DNA from 3 places in the Vibrio scophthalmi genome. Region 3 is predicted to be linked to each of the others. Evidence: riboswitches for the same ligand, from Rfam matches in the RefSeq annotation. Region 3 holds a riboswitch; each other region holds the start of a gene.
What was found. Region 3 has a riboswitch for thiamine pyrophosphate ahead of thiC (phosphomethylpyrimidine synthase ThiC). Riboswitches for the same ligand answer to the same signal wherever they lie in the genome.

Region 1 (3,280 bases), 320 kb from region 3:
TCGCCAATAAGCCAAATACCCCCACCAGCACAGGTAAGACTAAGGTGGAGCTAAATAGCTTGAGCAACAAGCCCTTACCTTTAAAATCACGCTTTGACAGTGCATGGGCGACCGGAAGCGCAAGACCAACACTGAGCAAAGTGGAAAGAAACGATTGATAGAAACTAAATTGCGTAACGTGGCGATAATAAGGATCTTGCCAAACCTGCAATAGATTGAGCGACGGTGCGGCATAAAAGAGCGCCGCCAAAGCTGAAAAGACAAAGGCCGCGATAAACATCGCGACCCACAGTCCTAATTTAGGAAGACGATTCAAGTAAAAACCTTAACGCGTTAAAGCGCTTTGCCATTCACGAATCCATGTCTTACGTTGCGTCGCAACTTCATCAGCACTAAAACTTAGCGCTTTGCTCGGCACTGTCAGGGTAGAGAAACCTTCTGGCTGAGCTACATCTGTGACAGGATACATCCAGTTCCCCGTCGGCATAGCTGATTGGAATTGATCACTCAAAATAAACTGCATGAACTGATCCGCTAACGCAGGGTTCTTACTGCCCTTCACTTTTGCGGCAACTTCAACTTGCGTGTAGTGACCCTCACTAAAATCCGCTGCTGCGTATTTAAGATCGTTTTCGGCAATAATGTGGTAAGCCGGTGATGTGGTGTACGAAAGCACCATATCCGCTTCGCCTTCTAGGAACATCGAATAAGCTTCAGACCAACCTTTCGTCACGGTCACGGTTTTGCCTGCCAGTTTTTGCCATGCGGCCGCGACATCATCACCGTAAACTGATTTCATCCAAAGCATCAAACCTTGCCCCGGAGTCGAGGTTCGTGGATCTTGATAGATGATTTTTAGATCGTCACGCTGCTCAACCAATTCTTTCAAGCTTGTCGGTGGGTTAGCGAGCTTTTCTTTGTTGTAAACAAAGGCAAAGTAGCCATAGTCATAAGGGACAAAGGTGGTGTCTTGCCAACCGCCGGGAATTGTTACGCTGCTGGTATCAACCTGATGCTCACTCAGTAAACCGGTCTTCTTCGCTTCTGCCATTAGATTGTTGTCCAACCCTAAGACAATATCCGCTTTGCTATTGCCGTTTTCTAAACGTAAGCGGTTCAAAATCGACACACCATCATCCAGCGCGACAAAATTAACATCACAACCACCGCACTGGGCTTCAAAGGCTTTTTCCACTGTTGGGCCTGGGCCCCAATCTGCGGCAAATGAATCGTAGGTATAAACGGTTAGGGTATTGTCCGCCGCGAAAGCAGAAAAAGACGCGCAAGCAATCGCTAGCGTACTAAAGGTGGTGGTTAACGTGGTGGTTTTCACTGTTCGCTCTCTCCGAGTTGAGCGGCACAGGTTTGAGGTCGGCGTTTAATTAGCGCAGTAACTAAATGACCAGACTCAATTCCTACGCCAGCATTATCTGGTTCAGGTACACGGGTCCCAGTCATTGACCGATCTCAGCCAGCGCATCACAGCATGGCTCCCCGTTGAGTATTGATGGGATTGTAATCATTCTGCCAATGTATGGCTAGCGAGATATTATCCTCTGTGATCATAACCCCAGCGCGGAACTAACCCCTGCTCAACACCGAGATGATCCAGAATTCTCGCCACCATGAAATCAATCAAATCTTCAATGGTTTGTGGTTGGTGATAAAACCCGGGCGCAGCAGGCATAATGGTAACCCCCATTGTCGATAGCTTATGCATATTCTCTAAATGCAAGGTAGAAAAAGGCGTTTCACGTACCACCAGCACTAGCTGGCCACGCTCTTTCATCACTACATCAGCCGCACGCTCAATCAAATTATCCGACATGCCGTGAGCGATTGCCGCCACACTGCCTGCAGAACATGGGCACACCACCATCTGTTTTGGCGCAGCAGATCCTGACGCCACTGGCGAGAACCAATCGTCTTTGCCACACACCACCAATTTATCTGCATCACAATTGAGATGCGCAACTAATGCTTGCTGCGCGGCCTCTGGGCCACTTGGCAATTTCAAACCATGTTCAGTTGCCAACACCACTCGCGCGGCAGAAGATATCAATAGATAGACCTGATAATCTGCCGCCAATAAACACTCGAGTAGGCGCAACCCATAAGGTGCGCCCGATGCGCCAGTAAAGGCTAAAGTAATCGCTTTACTACTCTTGTTTGTCATGCTGTTTAACCTGCCAGTTTCTCTAGCAGCTTGCCATGAATACCTTCAAAGCCGCCGTTACTCATCACTAGAATATGGTCGCCAGGTACGGCTTTTGCCACGATCGCATCGACCAATTGATCAATATCAGCACTGGTATAAGCCGGTTGAGAACATTGTTGAGCAACCTCTTCCACCGACCATTCAATGCTCTCTGGCTGATAAAGGAAAACCTCATCGGCATGATGTAATGATGCTGCGAGAGTATCTTTATGTACGCCACGTTTCATCGTCGCAGAACGAGGTTCTAGTACCGCAATGATCTTGTCGCTGCCCACCTTGTTACGCAGACCACCCATCGTCAGTTCAATCGCCGTTGGGTGATGAGCAAAGTCATCATAAACCGTCACGCCATTCACTTGCCCTTTCAGTTCAAGGCGACGCTTTGTATTGATAAATTTCGCTAGCGATTCACACGCAAGATCGGCAGTCACACCAACATGGCGAGCAGCAGCGATCGCCATTAAGGCATTATCGACGTTATGATCACCAACCAAATCCCATTTCACTGTGCCTTTGATTTCACCATCAAGCAGCACATGGAATTGTGAACCATCTTTAACAATCTTTTCAGCACGCCAATCTCCTTGTTCGCCGGTGTATTCAGTTTCACTCCAACACCCGCGGTCTAGCACATCGGTCAGCGCTTGATCAGCTTTCGGCGCTAAAATACGCCCGTTGCTCGGCACGGTACGAACAAGATGATGGAATTGACGCTTAATCGCCTCAAGATCATCAAAGATGTCGGCATGATCAAACTCGAGGTTGTTCATCACTAATGTTCGTGGATGGTAGTGAACAAACTTTGAACGCTTATCGAAAAAAGCGCTGTCATATTCGTCCGCTTCGACAACAAAGAACATGCTTTCGCCCAAACGAGCCGAGATGCCGAAATTTCCTAACACGCCACCGACTAAAAAGCCCGGTTGGTAACCGCAATCTTCGAGGATCCAAGACAACATACTTGAGGTGGTGGTTTTACCATGCGTGCCCGAGACAGCTAATACCCAGCGATCATGCAATAAAAACTCTTGTAACCACTGTGGTCCAGAGGTGTAGCGTAGG
Region 2 (3,280 bases), on a different replicon from region 3:
TGGTTTATAGCTGCTACAATAAAAAAGCGAACCAAGTAGGTTCGCTTTTTCGTTTGAGGATACAATTACTGCGGCGATAATCGCATGTGCAACTTTAGCCATTCAAATAACTTTCCAGACCAAAGTGATATATTGGGCATGGCAGCGTAAACCAAAGCAATAAACAGCACCGAACCCACTAAATCAATCGGTCTATGCATGCCAAGCCACAAACGACTATAAGCCACGCAAACGCCCCACAGCAACAGAATACCCGCTAATCCATAACGCTTGTGTTCAACCAACAATCCACCAAAACAAACTAAACAAATCGCGACAAACATTGTGTGGCCTGATGGAAATGAATAGTCGGTTTCGCCCAGCCAATGTTGAGTTCGCCAAGGGCTAACTTGAGTTGAAACCTGCTCGATCAGTTGATCTTGTTTACTGGCCGTCAATTGGTAGAAATGTGATGGTTTCGGGATCAGCAGTTGATGGGTGAGAACTTCAGTATAAGGTCGCGGGCTTTCCGTAAAATGTTTAAGGCCCGTTTTGGCAGCAAAGCCAATCACCAGAATGATGCCGAGTTGTAATAACTTTTCCCAACGTTGTTTCGGCGTCAAAGTAAGCGTCAAACTACAGAGCAGTAGTACCGCAAGAGTAATTAAGAAACCTTGGCTACCAGCAGAATTGGTCAGCACACTGTAAAACAGCCCCTCACTGTCACTCACTGAATCTAATAACTCAATGTGGCTGACTAATAGTGTCATCGGCGCTATCAGTAAAAGGAATACTGCCAATACAGCAAGGCCATAACGCTTGGCATGAAGATACTCTTTCATAAAATTCTGCTCAACGATTACCAACAACCACTCACGAGAACATAGACATTACGTCGGAGTCACGTTTCGACTGGCGAGGATATGGGAAAGATCGGCAAAGAGAAGGAACCTCTCCTTGTCACCGTTGCCGATATACTAGCCGAAGCCATGTAGAAAAATTATCAAATTGCTGTCAATTTGGCGAAAATTCCTGCCTTTATGTGTTTATCGTTCGCGATTGTAAGCAAAAAAATGATGCACAGGACCATGCCCATGGCCAATGCTCAGCTCATCAGCATACGCAATCGCTTGTGAAATATAGAGTTTCGCCTTTGCCACAGCGCTTTCTAACGATTCGCCTTGCGCTAAATATGAAGCAATAGCCGCAGAGAGCGTGCATCCCGTACCGTGAGTATTGTGGGTGGCTATACGTTTCGCATACAACACCGAAACGCTAACGGGCTGAATAAACAGATCATTACTATTTTCATCCCCCTCTAAATGCCCTCCTTTGAGCAATATGGCTTTGGCACCTAATTGGCGTAGGGAGTGAATCATGCTGCCCATTTGTTCTTCATCACGGGGTATTGGTGACCCAGTCAGTGCTGCACCTTCTGGTAGATTGGGGGTAATCAGATCTGCTAACGGGATCAAACGTTGCTTAAGCGTCGCAATTGCCTCACGAGCCAATAGCAAATCGCCGCTAGTCGCCACCATCACTGGGTCAAGAATGGTGAATTGAGGTTGGTATTGTTCTAATTTATCCGCCACGACATCAATGATGGCGCTATCCGCTAACATACCAATTTTTACTGCCACAACATTAAGATCACTAAATACTGCATCCAATTGATGAGCGACATGTTCTAACGGGATCGGGAATATCGCTGAAACACCTTGCGTGTTCTGAGCCGTAATGGCAGTAATGGCCGAACATGCATAGCTGCCCGTCGCGGAAATGGCTTTAATATCGGCTTGAATACCCGCACCACCACCGCTGTCAGAGCCAGCGATTGTCAATACTATAGGGGTGCAAGTATCAACATTGGCGGTAATGGATGTTGCGTGTGTTTGAGGCATGAGTCTACTCCTACGCGCAACGTATGGAACCGACTCACTGGATGGCTAGCGGGAAAAACTAGTAATAAATCAGTGAGGGTACTTTAGCCGTTAAGGCATATTCATAGAGAAAGGCTAAAGGACGCATAGTTCCCTACGTCAGTGCTAACTGAATCAGGTTCAACGGGTCTCGCGATGCGATCTCAGCCCCAAGGGCTCCCCGACTATTAGCGTCCATAATAACAGCAATCGCTCTTATAAGGTAAGTGAGAAAGGCCAAGTGTGCGCCGCAGCGCACTCTGTCACTCACGGTCGAACTTTATTAAATCTATGACGTGAATACAAATATGGGCAGAATGACCCAGCTTAGCGTCCAACCAAGATTCCACGTCGTTCGCTGTCGTGACTTATTTGCCAATGAAACAAATCGCGATTAGAGTGGAATATGATAGATTATGATTAGCTATTTATTAATAATTTTTTGTTATCACGAACTCGTTCTATCAATAACCCTGTGAGATACCCATGCTAAACCCTCTCTGGCTGAAAACATTTATCACCCTGATTGAAACGGGCCACTTTACTCGGACGGCAGAGCGCCTGTTTATGACCCAGCCAGGCGTCAGTCAGCATATCAAGAAATTGGAGCAAGCATGTGGACACCCACTGATTGAGCGTAATAACAAAAGCTTTGAGATTACTCAGCAAGGCAAAATGCTGTTTGACTATGCCAAGGAGTCTCAAAACCGTGAGACACAGCTATTGGCAAGTCTAGAGCCAGACTCAGCCTACCACGGCAACACTAAATTGGCGTGCTCGGGCTCGCTTGCGTTACTGCTCTACCCTCGCCTGTTAGATTTACAATGTAAATGTCCAAAGCTCATTACCCACGTAGAAGCGGCGCCAAACAGAAAGATTAAAGCGGATATTTTAAGTGGGATGGCGGATCTGGGTATCGTTACGAGCCAAACTAACGATAAACGCATTTTTAGCCAAACGTTGAGTGAAGAACCCTTATGCTTGATGTATCCAGCTCAACATTCATACCAAGGAGACTTAACCAAATCTGATTTACAACAACTCGGTTTGATTAATCACCCTGATGCCGAACATTATTTGGCTCGGTTTTTCGCTCACAGTGATGGTCCGGATTTTGTTGACTTACGTTTTGATCAGATCCCCATCACGGGGTACGTCAATCAACTCAGCCAGATTTTATTGCCCGTAGCGAAGGGGCTAGGTTTTACGATTTTGCCACTCAGTGCTTTAGATAACTTTGCTCTTAAAGAACAAATCGCAATCTATCAACCTAAGCAACCCATTACCGAGACACTATATTTAATCGCTAAGCAGCGCCCACACATGCCAAAACGCTTCGTCACAGTGATTGACGAGATCGAACAGGCACTCAAACGCTCATG
Region 3 (3,280 bases):
ATCTTCATGGAGCAGAATTTAGGGCCACACATAGAGCAGAAATGGGCTACTTTACCGGACTCTTGCGGTAACGTTTCGTCATGGTAAGCACGAGCAGTTTCAGGATCGAGAGAGAGATTAAATTGGTCTTCCCAACGGAATTCAAAGCGCGCTTTCGATAAAGCATTATCACGAATTTGCGCGCCTGGATGACCTTTGGCTAAGTCAGCCGCATGAGCCGCTAACTTGTATGTGATCAACCCTGTTTTCACATCTTCTTTATTTGGTAATCCCAAGTGCTCCTTTGGCGTTACATAGCACAACATCGCGCAGCCATACCAGCCGATCATCGCCGCACCAATGCCGGAAGTAATATGGTCATAACCAGGAGCGATATCTGTCGTTAATGGGCCTAAGGTGTAAAAAGGTGCTTCATGGCAATGCTTGAGCTGTTCATCCATGTTTTCCTTAATCATATGCATTGGTACATGACCAGGGCCTTCGATGATCACCTGCACATCGTACTCCCATGCAACCTTAGTTAACTCCCCCAATGTGCGCAGCTCAGCAAATTGAGCTTCATCGTTGGCGTCAGCAATCGAACCTGGTCGTAGACCATCACCTAAAGAAAGCGCCACGTCATACTGAGCACAGATTTCGCAAATTTCGCGGAAGTGGGTATAGAGGAAACTTTCTTGATGGTGAGCAAGGCACCATTTCGCAATGATGGAACCACCACGGGAGACAATACCAGTGACACGTTTGGCCGTCATTGGCACATAACGCAATAGCAAACCGGCGTGAATAGTAAAGTAATCAACTCCCTGCTCCGCTTGTTCGATAAGCGTATCGCGCATCACTTCCCAATTAAGATCTTCAGCGACACCGTTAACTTTTTCTAGAGCTTGATACATAGGCACAGTGCCGATCGGTACCGGGCTGTTACGCAATATCCACTCTCGAGTTTCATGAATATTTCGTCCTGTAGACAAGTCCATCACGGTATCGCCACCCCAACGAGTGGACCAAACTAGCTTTTCAACTTCTTCTTCGATTGAAGAACTCACCGATGAATTACCAATATTAGCATTGACCTTAACTAAGAAGTTGCGGCCAATAATCATCGGTTCAGATTCTGGATGGTTAATATTCGACGGGATAATTGCACGCCCTTCAGCGACTTCCTTACGTACAAACTCAGCGGTAATATCTTTGGGTAAGTTAGCCCCAAAATTCTGCCCTGGATGCTGCTGGTTAAGCATTTCATCACTATATCGAGCGCGCCCCATATTTTCGCGCAATGCGATATATTCCATCTCCGGGGTAATGATGCCTTGGCGTGCATAATGCAATTGTGTTACGCATTGTCCTGCTTTCGCACGACGTATATTAGGTAGATTGCCATAGCGCAGATCGTCTAGGGTTTCATCGTCCAAGCGCTCTTTCGCATATACCGAGCTAACATCATCCAAAAGCTGCGTATCAGCACGTTCCTCAATCCATAATTCCCTCAGTTTAGGAAGACCTTTATATAGGTCAATGTCATGATCAGGATCGGTATAAACACCAGAGGTATCATAAACGCGCATTGGTTCATTCGGCTCGAAAATCGGCGCTTCTTTTGTGCCGCCAATCAAACTATCTGCCAAGGTGATTTCTCGCATAGGAACACGGATATCAGGCCGAGAGCCCTCAACATAAGTTTTTCGAGAGTTTGGGTACGGTTGCACCGAAAGAGTATCTATAAACTGTTTAGCTTCCAGTCTTGCTTGCTTGCGACTCGACATAGCATTTTTCCTTGCTCATTTTTTATAAAACGTATGGGATAAAAATGCTTGGCGGAACGATATGACAAGAGGATCGAGTGTCACTGACAAAAAGTGTGCACTGATAATGAGATGATTTAACCTAGATATAGCGGGACATTTAGGTGCAATGATCTTCTCTTGTTCCCTACGCAGGTCTTAGCCTGATCAGGTTCTACGGATCCCGAATAAACGGTCTCAGCCAAATGGCTCTCCGACAAGTGAAGCAATTATAAGCAATTAGTGATTCGAAACCAAGCCGAACACGCTGTAATTTAACTAAATGTTAACTTTCATTAGAAGTTGGAAGCCAACCCAAGCGGCTGAAATACTTAATACCACATTAAGTAGAACGTTTAGGCCCATCTTGAGAAAAGCACCTTGCTGCATCAGTAAAACGTTATCCATAGAAAAGGTTGAGAAGGTCGTCAATGCACCAAGGAAACCTAAACCAATAATTTGGCGCCATGGCTCAATAGCAAGAACTTCACTTTCAAATGCTGCGATCAGCAGACCCATAATAAAAGACCCGACCACGTTGACCGTTAACGTACCGTAAGGAAAGCCACGTCCTAGCAGTGCGACGCAAAGCTCCGAGACTAAATAGCGGGAACAAGCACCAAATGCCCCACCGAGTGCAATAAAGCCGAGTATGGAAAGTTGGCCCATAAATCCCCCAATATATTCAATGGCTATATTCTAGCCACTTCCACGCGATATAGACACCAAGACAATAATAAATTCCAATAAATTGATGTTGCTAATGAGGTTTAATTTCAAACGTTACAGGAGTCACTTTAGTGTCAATATCAGCGCAAAAACTATAGAAGCTATCAACATCAGTATAGCTATATTAGATTTAGCGAAAAAGGGGTTATAGGCTCCTCTGTAGTGATAGCAACGCTAAGGTAAGCTCTATGTATTCGCTAGCAATAAATCCCAGCAACCGTGATACAGGCTAAAATAGAACAATAACAAGAGCTCGTGGCGAACAACCATAAATGCAGACGTAAAAAGCCCCAGCATTTCTGCTGAGGCTTAGTATATGGCTGGGGTGGAGAGATTCGAACTCCCAACACGCGCTATTTAGTATTAGGGGAATCCGCTGCTCTGCCAATTGACAATAATTAACAAAGTACAGATGTAAAAAAGCCTCTGCATTTCTTCTGAGGCTTAATATATGGTAGGGGTGGAGAGATTCGAACCCTCAACACGCGCAGTTTTGTAATTAGCGGGATCCGCGGCTCAGCCAAGTAGCGACAAACTCCAAAATCCAGATGTAAAAAAGCCCCAGCATTTCTGCTGAGGCTTAGTATATGGCAGGGGTGGAGAGATTCGAACTCCCAACACGCGGATTTGGAATCCGCTGCTCTGCCAATTGGAGCTACACCCCTAAGTTTTGATTCCAGCAAATGCTAGATTCAAAAAAACCTCGCATGTAGCGAGGTTCTCGAATAAGTGGCGGAGTGGACGGGACTCGAACCCGCGACCCCCGG

Region 1: another riboswitch for thiamine pyrophosphate. It lies ahead of thiB (thiamine ABC transporter substrate binding subunit); the one in region 3 lies ahead of thiC (phosphomethylpyrimidine synthase ThiC).
Region 2: another riboswitch for thiamine pyrophosphate. It lies ahead of thiD (bifunctional hydroxymethylpyrimidine kinase/phosphomethylpyrimidine kinase); the one in region 3 lies ahead of thiC (phosphomethylpyrimidine synthase ThiC).

What each region holds. Positions count from the first base shown of each region.
Region 1 is NZ_CP134271.1:1,063,355-1,066,634, forward strand. Features, by position in the region: gene thiP (thiamine/thiamine pyrophosphate ABC transporter permease ThiP) at 1-316, opposite strand, end outside; gene thiB (thiamine ABC transporter substrate binding subunit) at 326-1,333, opposite strand; TPP riboswitch at 1,396-1,507, opposite strand; gene RJD38_RS04755 (flavin prenyltransferase UbiX) at 1,550-2,176, opposite strand; gene mpl (UDP-N-acetylmuramate:L-alanyl-gamma-D-glutamyl-meso-diaminopimelate ligase) at 2,182-3,280, opposite strand, start outside.
Region 2 is NZ_CP134272.1:317,637-320,916, forward strand. Features, by position in the region: gene RJD38_RS16365 (phosphatase PAP2 family protein) at 66-821, opposite strand; gene thiD (bifunctional hydroxymethylpyrimidine kinase/phosphomethylpyrimidine kinase) at 1,026-1,880, opposite strand; TPP riboswitch at 1,994-2,092, opposite strand; gene RJD38_RS16375 (LysR family transcriptional regulator) at 2,385-3,280, shown strand, end outside.
Region 3 is NZ_CP134271.1:1,380,146-1,383,425, forward strand. Features, by position in the region: gene thiC (phosphomethylpyrimidine synthase ThiC) at 1-1,766, opposite strand, end outside; TPP riboswitch at 1,913-2,011, opposite strand; gene crcB (fluoride efflux transporter CrcB) at 2,064-2,453, opposite strand; tRNA gene RJD38_RS06290 (tRNA-Trp) at 3,102-3,178, opposite strand; tRNA gene RJD38_RS06295 (tRNA-Asp) at 3,244-3,280, opposite strand, start outside.